3 regions of the Pseudomonas sp. LABIM340 genome follow, and region 2 is predicted to be linked to each of the others. Evidence: riboswitches for the same ligand, from Rfam matches in the RefSeq annotation. Region 2 holds a riboswitch; each other region holds the start of a gene.
What was found. A riboswitch is a leader RNA that binds a small molecule or an ion and turns the genes downstream of it on or off. The one in region 2 is predicted to bind cobalamin.
Positions count from the first base shown of each region.

Region 1 (3,268 bases), 610 kb from region 2:
TGAGATCGGTGATCTCGCGGCGGAACAGCGTGACGCTGCCGCTCCACGGCTGCTCGAACAGCTCGCCGGTGTAGTCCAGGCCCAGCTCGGCGTTGCGGCTGCGCTCGGGCTTGAGGTCGCGGTTGCCCACTTCGTCGCCCGGTTCGTTGACGAACAGTTGCTCGGCAGTGGGCAGCTTGAAGGCGGTGCCGAACTGGCCACGCAGCTTGAGCTGCTGCGTGAGGTCGTAGAGCGAAGTGAGCATCCACACGGTGGCGCCCTCGCCGCCGGAGATTTCCTCGCGGCGCACACCCAGGCTCGGGTGCCAGTCGGGCAGCGCCTCGATGTTCGGCCGCAGCTGGGCGTAGAGCGCGTGGGATTCAGCCTTGTCGTTGTCGATGATCAGCACATCGTCCTGGCCCTTGTACCACTGGTTGTCGTTGCCGAAGACCAGCTCGTGGCCACCCGCCAGCTTCGCCTTGCCTTCGAGCTGCGCGCCCCAGTCGGTGAAGCCCCAGTAGTCGTTGTGGTTGAGCACCTGGGTGCCGCCGCCCTGCAGGTTGTAGACGCGGTCGTAGCGGGTATCCCAGTCGTTGATGTGGGTCTTGGCGAACCAGCTGAAGTCATCGCCGACGCTCTGCTGGAAGGTCGCCGTGGCGATCTGCTGCACGCGGTTGTTGCTGGTGTGGTGGTTGGAAGTCGGCCGGGCGAAGTCCAGCTCGGCGTCGGCGTACTGGTAGAACAGCTCCAGCCGCGAGGCATCGCCGATGGCCTGGATGGCCTTGGCGCCGAACACATTGACGTCGTAGGAGCGACGCTTGTCGCTCACCGTGTCGGTCATGTCGCGGTCGCGGTAAGGCTGGTAGCCGTCGGAGCGGTTGTGGCTGACGTAGGCCATCAGGCCGAGGTCGCCCAGGCCGTTCTGCACGATCTTCTCGGCGCGGGCATCGCCGCTGCGACCCTTGAAGGTATCCAGGCCGAGGTTCACCTCGCCGGAAGCTTCGCGACTGCGCGCGCTGCGGGTGACGATGTTGATCACCCCGGACACCGCCTGGGTGCCGAACAGCAGGCCCTGGCCGCCCTTGAGCACTTCGATGCGCTCCACTGCGGTGGTCGGCAGGGTGTCGATGTAGATGCCGCCGTAGAGGCGGTTATTCAGGCGCACACCGTCCAGCAGGATCAGCGTATCGTCGTTGCGTCCGCCGAGCAGCGAGTAGGTGCCGTAGTCGAACGGGCCGTTCTTCGGCGCGACGAACAGGCCGGGCACATACATCTGCAGCACACGGGTGATGTCGGCGCTGGGGCCGGCGCGTTCGATCTGCTGGCGGTCGATGACCTCCAGCTTGCTGCCGTAGCGGGCCATGTCGGCCACGGTGGTGGACTCCACGGAAGGGCCGCTGACGATCTCATCGGCCAGGTCGAGCGGCGCCGCAGCGAGCTGCGAGCTGAGGGCACACAGGGAGAGAACGGGAGTCCAGCGCAGGGCGCGCCGGTTCAGGAACGAAGTATGTTGCAAGGTGATCGCCTCGAAATCGGGATTTCGCAGGCGGCGCAGCGAGACCCGGAACGAGCGCGCCCCGGGAACCGGCTCACGCCCGCCCACCGCGGGTTTGCCAAACAGGTTCCAGGCCGGTCTCCGGGCTTGCGAGGGTCATGAAACATCCGCCTTCCCATGCCTGAGCACAGTGGCCTAATGGATGTTCCGCTCGCTTACCGTTGCGGGGGCAGCGCCGGACTGATCGCACGAGGGCGACGCACCGGCTTCCCGTTTCACCCCACGCACGGCGGCGGGGGGCACCTGAAACGGGGCGAATCTGAACACTCGGCGGACGAAAGCGTCAAGCGCGGGGGTTGGGCAGGATGTTGCGAAGGCGGACGGGACGTGCGAAATCAGTGCCAGGGATCGTAGGTGCCGAAACTCCAGATGTGCCCTTCCGGATCGCGGCAGGTGAAACCCTGGCCGCCGTAATCCTCGTCCTTGATGTCGATGACGATCTGCGCGCCGCCGTCCACTGCCGCGCGGTACAGCACCTCGGCATCCTTCACCACCACGTAGATGCTCTGGGTGCAGCCGCCGATCTCGTCGGGCTGGCGCATCAGCCGGCCGTACTCGTTGTCGTGCAACGACCCGAGCATCACCAACCCACTGCCGTCGGCCAGCGCCAGCTGCGCGTGGGCGATACCGCCGTGGTCATCGGCGACTACCAACTGCCGCTGGAAACCGAAGGTGGCGCACAGCCAGTCGATGGCCTGGGGCGCATCGCGGTAGCGCAGGCAGGGAATGACGCTGGGGCGAGCGATGGGAGCTGGCGTGGACATGGCGGTCTCCGGCGGGAACAGGCGCGATGTTCTGAGCATAGTCGCCCGCTTTTCGCTGCTCAGCGCTACACGGCGACCAGCAGCGGCACGGGGAGCGACAGCGAAGCGCAAGTTCCTGCAAGACCGCTCCCGGCGCCGGCAGTAGTTTGGGCAGACCGATCCCAAGGAGAAAACCACCGTGACCCAACGCCAACCGATCAACCTGCGGGACAAGCTCGACCGCATCAGCGAAACCTGGCAACCACGGGTGATCGCCGAGATGAACGACTACCAGCTCAAGGTGGTGAAGCTGCAGGGCGATTTCGTCTGGCACAGCCACGCCGACACCGACGAGACCTTCATCGTGCTGGACGGCGAGCTGCGCATCGACTTCCGCGACGGCCCGCTGACCCTGCGCGCCGGCGAGCTTTACGTGGTGCCCCGTGGGGTGGAGCACAAACCCTATGCCGAGCACGAAGTGCAGCTGATGCTGATCGAGCCACGCGGCGTGCTGAACACCGGCGACCAGGGCGGCGAGCGGACGGCGGAAAATGATCGCTGGGTGTGACCGTCGATCACCTGCCCTGGTGACCGCCGATCAGCGGCCGCTCCCGCTTCGCTGGCTGCTGCTATGCCTGTCGGAAGAACGCCGCTCCCAGCCGGAGGCTGTCACGCCTGGGATACACAGGCGCGGCGCCGGCGGCGTTGCCGGTACGGGTCCGCGCCCATCAAAGCCCGGAGCCGGGCCGGAGGTGCGACATGCTTTATCTGGTGAACTGGACCATCCCCATCGAAAACCGCGACAGGATCATCCAGCGTTTCCTCAAGACCGGCGGCCTGCCGCCGCCCGGCGTGAAGCTGGTCGGCCGCTGGCACGCCATGGGTCACATGCTTGGCTTCGGCCTGGCGGAGGCCGAGAACCCGCTCGATGTGCAGCGCTGGATGCTGCAGTGGACCGACCTGATGCACCTGCAGGTACACCCGGCCATGA
Region 1 covers NZ_CM200227.1:1,452,824-1,456,091, reverse strand. Annotated here, with positions in the region: gene ABKS89_RS06890 (TonB-dependent receptor domain-containing protein) at 1-1,495, opposite strand, end outside; cobalamin riboswitch at 1,590-1,796, opposite strand; gene ABKS89_RS06885 (VOC family protein) at 1,870-2,298, opposite strand; gene ABKS89_RS06880 (cupin domain-containing protein) at 2,477-2,845, shown strand; gene ABKS89_RS06875 (DUF3303 domain-containing protein) at 3,037-3,268, shown strand, end outside.
Region 1: linked by a shared signal. The riboswitch ahead of ABKS89_RS06890 (TonB-dependent receptor domain-containing protein) and the one ahead of ABKS89_RS04150 (TonB-dependent receptor domain-containing protein) in region 2 are both predicted to bind cobalamin.

Region 2 (3,268 bases):
CCTCAAGGGCCCGCAGTTCCTCCACGTGGTGACCAAGAAGGGCAAGGGCTTCGGCCCGGCCGAGATCGACCCGATCGGCTACCACGCCATCACCAAGCTGGAGCCCGAGGGCGCCCCCGCCCACGCCGTGCCGAAGAAGGCCGGCGGGCCGAAGTACTCCAGCGTATTCGGCCAGTGGCTGTGCGACATGGCTGCCCAGGACCCGCGCCTGGTCGGCATCACCCCGGCAATGAAGGAAGGCTCCGACCTGGTCGCCTTCGCCGACCGATTCCCGGACCGCTACTTCGACGTCGCCATCGCCGAGCAGCACGCCGTGACCCTCGCGGCCGGCATGGCCTGCGATGGCGCCAAGCCGGTGGTGGCGATCTACTCCACCTTCCTGCAGCGCGGCTACGACCAGCTGGTCCACGACGTCGCGGTGCAGAACCTCGACGTACTGTTCGCCATCGACCGCGCCGGTCTGGTGGGCGAAGACGGCCCGACCCACGCCGGCAGCTTCGACCTCTCCTACCTGCGCTGCATTCCCGGCATGCTGGTGATGACCCCCAGCGACGAGAACGAACTGCGCAAGCTGCTCACCACCGGCCATCATTTCGAAGGCCCGGCGGCGGTGCGCTACCCGCGCGGCACCGGCCCCAACGCCCCCATCGAGGCGGCGCTGGAACCGGTCGAGATCGGCAAGGGCGTGCTGCGCCGCGAAGGCAAGGCCGGCAAGGTCGCCTTCCTGGTGTTCGGCGTGCAGCTGGCCGAAGCGCTGAAAGTGGCCGAGCAGTTCGATGCCACCGTTGCCGACATGCGCTTCGTCAAGCCGCTGGACGAAGAGCTGGTGCGCCAACTGGCCGCCAGCCACGAGTTGCTGGTGACCATCGAGGAGAACTCGGTGATGGGTGGCGCCGGCGCCGCCGTCAGCGAATTCCTCGCCCGCGAGAACCTGCAGCAGCCGATCCTGCACCTGGGCCTGCCGGACTACTACGTCGAGCACGCCAAACCCGCGCAGATGCTCGCGGAGTGCGGGCTAGACGCCGCCGGCATCGAAGCCTCGGTGAAGGCGCGCCTGGATGCCCTCGGCAACCGCTGAGACCGATCGGCGCATCCCTCCCCGGGAGTATTGCCAGTGACGGGCGCACCGACTAAGGTGCGCCCGTTTTCGTTCGAGGTAACGGGAAGCAGGTGAAAGACCTGCGCTGCCCCCGCAACGGTAACCGACGCGCCCCTTAAGGAGCGCAGCATCGCCATCCGCCACTGCTGAATGCGGGAAGGCGGCGATGTGACGTCGGCAGCCCGGAGACCGCCCTCGACACGCCCCGACAGGTGTTGCGGAGGGCCGCACCGTCAAGTGCGGCCTGCCGCCCTTGCCACGCCCTCCTCGAAAGTCATCCGACCGCTTTTGAGGACGTTCCATGAAACTGACCCGACTCGCCCTGGCCACCAGCCTGTTGCCCGGCCTGGCCTTCGCCGCCGACGACATCTACCGGCTCTCCGACCAGGTGATCACCTCCGCACGCCAGGCCCAGCCGCGTGCCGAAGCCACTTCGGCCAACAGCGTATTCACCCGTGCCGACATCGAGCGGCTGCAAGTTCGCAGCGTGCCCGCCCTGCTCGCCCGCGTGCCCGGCGTGCAGATGGGCAGCTCCGGCGGCGTGGTCTCGTACTCCGTGCGCGGCACCAGCACCGCGCAGACCCTGGTCCTGGTGGACGGCCAGCGCGTCGCCTCGGCCAGCAGCGGAATCGCCCGCCTGGACTACCTGAGCATCGACAGCATCGAGCGCGTCGAAGTGACCCGCGGCCCACGTTCCGCGCTGTACGGCGCCGACGCCATCGGTGGGGTCATCCAGATCTTCACCCGTCGCGGCGAAGCCGGCCTGCACCCCGAAGTACGCCTGGCCGCCGGCAGCCACGGCACCTTCGAGCGCAGCCTGAGCCTGTCCGGCGGCAATGAGCAGACCCGCTACAACCTCGGCGGCAGCCTCGACGAGAGCCAGGGCTGGGACCGCACCAGCGACAACGTCGGTGCCGACAACGACCACGATGCCCAGCGCAACAAGGCCGTACACCTGAACCTGGACCATCGCTTCAGCGAGGACTGGAAGGCCGGCCTGAACCTCAACGACCAGCGCGGCAAGAACGAATACGACGACGCCTACAACTTCGAGCCGGGCTCGCCCCGCGACGAATTCCGCGTCAGCAGTTACAGCGCCTACCTCGACGGCCAGATCACCAAGATGTGGAACAGCCGCCTGGAGCTGGGCCGCAGCTTCGACCGCAACAAGGCCGTGGGTGCCGCCGACAGCTGGAACAACGGCACGCTGGAAACCACCCGCCACTCGGCGAGCTGGATCAACCGCCTGCAACTGGACGACGCCAACCAGCTCGCCCTGGGCACCGACTGGTACGAAGACAAGGTCGACGGCACCACCGCCTTCGCCGACGACCAGCGCAGCAACCGCGCCTTCTTCGCCCAGCACAGCTTCAAGGGCGACAGCTTCGGCACCGAGCTGGGTATCCGCCACGACAACAACCAGGCCTACGGCAGCCAGAACAGCTGGAACGCCGCCTTCAGCCTGCCGGTGGGCGACAACCAGACCTGGATCGCCAGTTACGGCGAAGGCTTTCGCGCGCCGACCTTCAGCGACCTCTACTACCCCGGCGCGAGCAACCCGGACCTGAAGGCCGAGACCTCGAAGACCTACGAGCTGCAATGGCGCGGGGACATCGAAGGAACGCACCTGGAAGCCTCGCTGTACCGCACCGAGATCGACGACCTGATCGCCTGGGACAGCACCAGCAACCAGCCCGAGAACATCAACAAGGCGCGCATCAATGGCTTCGAGGCCAGCGTCGCCCGCGACGTGCTCGGCTGGCAGGCCGCGCTCGGCCTGAGCCTGATCGACCCGCGCGACCGCGACACCGGCCACACCCTGCCGTACCGCGCGCGGCGCACCCTGAGCCTGGACCTGGATCGCCAGTTCGGCGCCTTCGGCGTCGGCGGCACCTGGCGTGCGGTCAGCCAGCGCTACGACGATGCGGCCAACACCCGCGAGCTGTCCGGCTACGGCGTGCTCGACCTGCGCACCAGCTGGCTGGCCAGCGACGAGATTCGCTTCGACCTGAAGCTGGATAACGCCCTGGACCGCGACTACACCCTGGGCGACTACCTGCGCCCGACCAGCCCGATGGACTTCATGGGCGAAGCACGCCCCTACCAGGAACCTGGCCGCACCGCGCTGCTGGCGGTGACCTGGACGCCGGAGCTTTAAGAGAAGCGGCC
Region 2 covers NZ_CM200227.1:841,521-844,788, reverse strand. Annotated here, with positions in the region: gene dxs (1-deoxy-D-xylulose-5-phosphate synthase) at 1-1,078, shown strand, start outside; cobalamin riboswitch at 1,120-1,294, shown strand; gene ABKS89_RS04150 (TonB-dependent receptor domain-containing protein) at 1,401-3,257, shown strand.

Region 3 (3,268 bases), 130 kb from region 2:
ACCAGGTCTGCCGCAGAGTCAGGTCGGCGGCGGCGGTGCCGGGAACTTCCGGCGGCAGGCCGAGGGACGGCGCGAGGGTGAACACGGCGAAACCGGCCAGCCCCCAGAGCAAGCCTTCGGAAGTTTTACCCGGCGCGCGCAGGGTGAACAGGCCGGCCAGCATCAGGGCGAAGCCCACCGCGACCACCAGGTTGCCGCCGGTGGTGGAGAGGATGCGCTGCCAGCCGTCTTCCGGCTCCCAGGCCTCCGCGTCATGGTGGTGGCCCGCAGCAGCACCGTCGGCATGCTCGTGGGCGTGCTCCTCGACCAGCGCGGCGGCCGGATCGGATTTCTCATAGGTTTCCGCCTTGAGGATCAGCGGGGATACCCACAGCAGCTGGACTACGGTCAGCACCAGCGCGGCGATCAGACCGGCGAAACCGGCGGTCTGGGCGATACGTTTGATCATGAGTTTTTTCCTTTTCCTTCTCCGAGCCATCGAATCGAGCGAGCTAGAGCCAGGCAAGGCGGAGGATCGCCGGGGACGCGGAGTGGACTGTTGTCCATGAGCAGTCCACGGCGATTCTCCAACGCAGCCTGGCCGACGCGCAGCCGATTGAACTCAGAACCGCATCAGTGGCAGGGGAAGCCTGCGCTGTGGCGAGTATCGTGGGCGGCGTTATGTACCGCGTCGATGTGCGAGAAGCCGGCGAAATACACCAGCAGCGCACCGAGCAGGCTGGCGCCGACGGCCAGGCTGATGCGCTTGGAAAGGGGGATGGAAGTGCTCGACGCCTGTTGCGTCAGGATGCTGCTGGACATGAACGTTCCCTCTGAAATCTAGAGTGAGAACGCAGAGGTTGAACGCATTCGAACGCGCCGGATCGGTCGCGCCACGGCCTGCGCCCGCCCACCGCGGGTTGCCAAAACGAAGGATTCCAGGCCGGTCTCCGGGCTTGCGACGCCAGCGAGAGACTCTCGCCGGATGGGTCAGCCTTCCCATGCCTTGGCACAGTGGCTACTGACGACCCTCGATGCGCTTACCGTTGCGGGGGCAGCGCCGGACTGGTCCTTGCGGACGCACCGGCTTCCCGTTTCACCTCGCGCGCGTCGGCGCGAGACACCTGAAACCGCGCAAGCAGACCACGCTCGCCTGCAGGCGTCAACCGATCCCCGGCGATTGACCGGCCCGGCCGCGCTGCGTAGCCTTCCTCCCTTCGAGGTTCTCCGGCACTGGCCGGAGCTAAGAGGGAACGTGGAAATCTTCGGATGCGCCACGGCTGCCCCCGCAACTGTGAACAGCCTGTCTCTTCACACGCCACTGCCGATTCGGGCGGGAAGGCGAGGAGACAACAAAAGGCTGTGAGCCAGGAGACCTGCCTCGAGCAGCATCAAGACAACCGGGCGGGGTGATCCGGTGGCGACCTTCGTTGCGCGGCGAACCCGCGCGCGCGCCCTTCATCCGCCCTCCCAATTTCGCTTGCGAGGCGCGCATGAAAACCCTGGCCAAACTCCCCGTCACCATCGTCACCGGCTTCCTCGGTGCCGGTAAGACCACCCTGCTCCGCCACATGCTCGATAACGCCGAAGGCCGCCGTATCGCGGTGATCGTCAACGAATTCGGCGAGCTGGGCATCGACGGCGAAATCCTCAAGCAGTGCTCCATCGGTTGCAGTGAAGAAGAAGCGGTCGGCCGCGTCTTCGAACTGGCCAACGGCTGCCTGTGCTGCACCGTGCAGGAAGAATTCTTCCCGGTGATGCGTGAACTGGTAGCGCGCCGTGGCGACCTCGACCAGATCCTCATCGAGACCTCGGGTCTCGCCCTGCCCAAGCCGCTGGTGCAGGCCTTCCAGTGGCCGGAAATCCGCAACGCCTGCACCGTTGACGCGGTGATCACCGTGGTCGACAGCCCGGCCGTGGCCGCCGGCACCTTCGCCGCCCACCCCGAGCAGGTGGACGAGCAGCGCAAGCAGGACCCGAACCTGGACCACGAATCGCCGCTGCACGAACTCTTCGAAGACCAGCTGGCCAGCGCCGACCTGGTGGTGCTGAACAAGGCCGACCTGCTGGACGCCGAAGCCCTGGCCCGCGTGCGCGCTGAAGTCGCCGAGGAGCTGCCGCCGGCGGTGAAGATCGTCGAAGCCAACTCCGGCCAGCTGCCGCTCTCGGTGCTGCTGGGGCTGAACGCCGAGGCCGAGCTGCACATCGACAGCCGCCCGACCCACCACGACCACGAAGGCCATGACGATCATGACCACGACGAGTTCGACTCCTTCCACGTCGACCTGCCGGAAGTGGAAGAGCGCGCCCTGCTCGATGCGCTGAACGCGCTGGTCGAGCGCCACGCCGTGCTGCGCATCAAGGGCTTCGTCGCCATCCCCGGCAAGCCCATGCGCCTGTTGGTTCAGGGCGTAGGCAAACGCTTCGACAAGCACTTCGACCGCGCCTGGCGCAGCGACGAAACCCGCGGCACCCGCCTGGTGGTGATCGGCCAGGAGCTGGACCAGGACACCATCGCCAACGAGCTGCGTACTGCCCTGACCTGATGACTTCGTAGGGTGGCGTGGAGCGCAGCGATACCCACCGGCGGTGATGGGTATCGCAAGCTCCACCCATCCTACAAACAGCCCGAACCGAGCAAGCCCATGCACCTGCTGCGCACCCAACCCGGCGGCTTCGTCCCTGACGACGGCATCGCCCACCTGGCCCAGACGCCCGCCGAGCTGGTGATCCTCTGCAGCGGCGACTCGCACCTGGCGCTGCTCGCCGAGGCGGCGCGCGAGCTGCCGGAGGACTACCCGAGCCTGCGCCTGGCCAACCCCATGCAGCTGCAGAATCACGCCTCGGTGGACCTCTACATCGACGAGGTGCTGCAGCACGCCAGGGTCATCCTGATCTCGGTGCACGGCGGCGTCGGTTACTGGCGCTACGGCATGGAGCAATTGGCGGCGCTGGCCGAGCGCGGCGCCACGCTGATCGCGGTGCCCGGCGACGACAAGCCCGACCCCGAACTCGGCGCCCTGTGCAGCGTCCCACCTGAGGATACCGAGCGTCTCTGGCAGTACCTGCGCCAGGGAGGCATGGAAAACGCCCGGCAGTTCTTCGCCTGCCTGGCCAGCCGTCACCTGCAGCGTGACTACGCCTGGAGCGAGCCACAGACCTTACCGCGCGTGGCGGTCTATCACCCGCAGATTGGCAGCAGCGACCTCGCCCGCTGGCAGGCCGACTGGGGCCCCGAGTGCCCGGTCGCCGCGCTGCTGTTCTATCGCACGCACCTGCAAGCGGCGAA
Region 3 covers NZ_CM200227.1:711,544-714,811, reverse strand. Annotated here, with positions in the region: gene ABKS89_RS03495 (CbtA family protein) at 1-448, opposite strand, end outside; gene ABKS89_RS03490 (CbtB domain-containing protein) at 613-801, opposite strand; cobalamin riboswitch at 904-1,122, opposite strand; cobalamin riboswitch at 1,183-1,377, shown strand; gene cobW (cobalamin biosynthesis protein CobW) at 1,473-2,525, shown strand; gene cobN (cobaltochelatase subunit CobN) at 2,625-3,268, shown strand, end outside.
Region 3: linked by a shared signal. The riboswitch ahead of cobW (cobalamin biosynthesis protein CobW) and the one ahead of ABKS89_RS04150 (TonB-dependent receptor domain-containing protein) in region 2 are both predicted to bind cobalamin.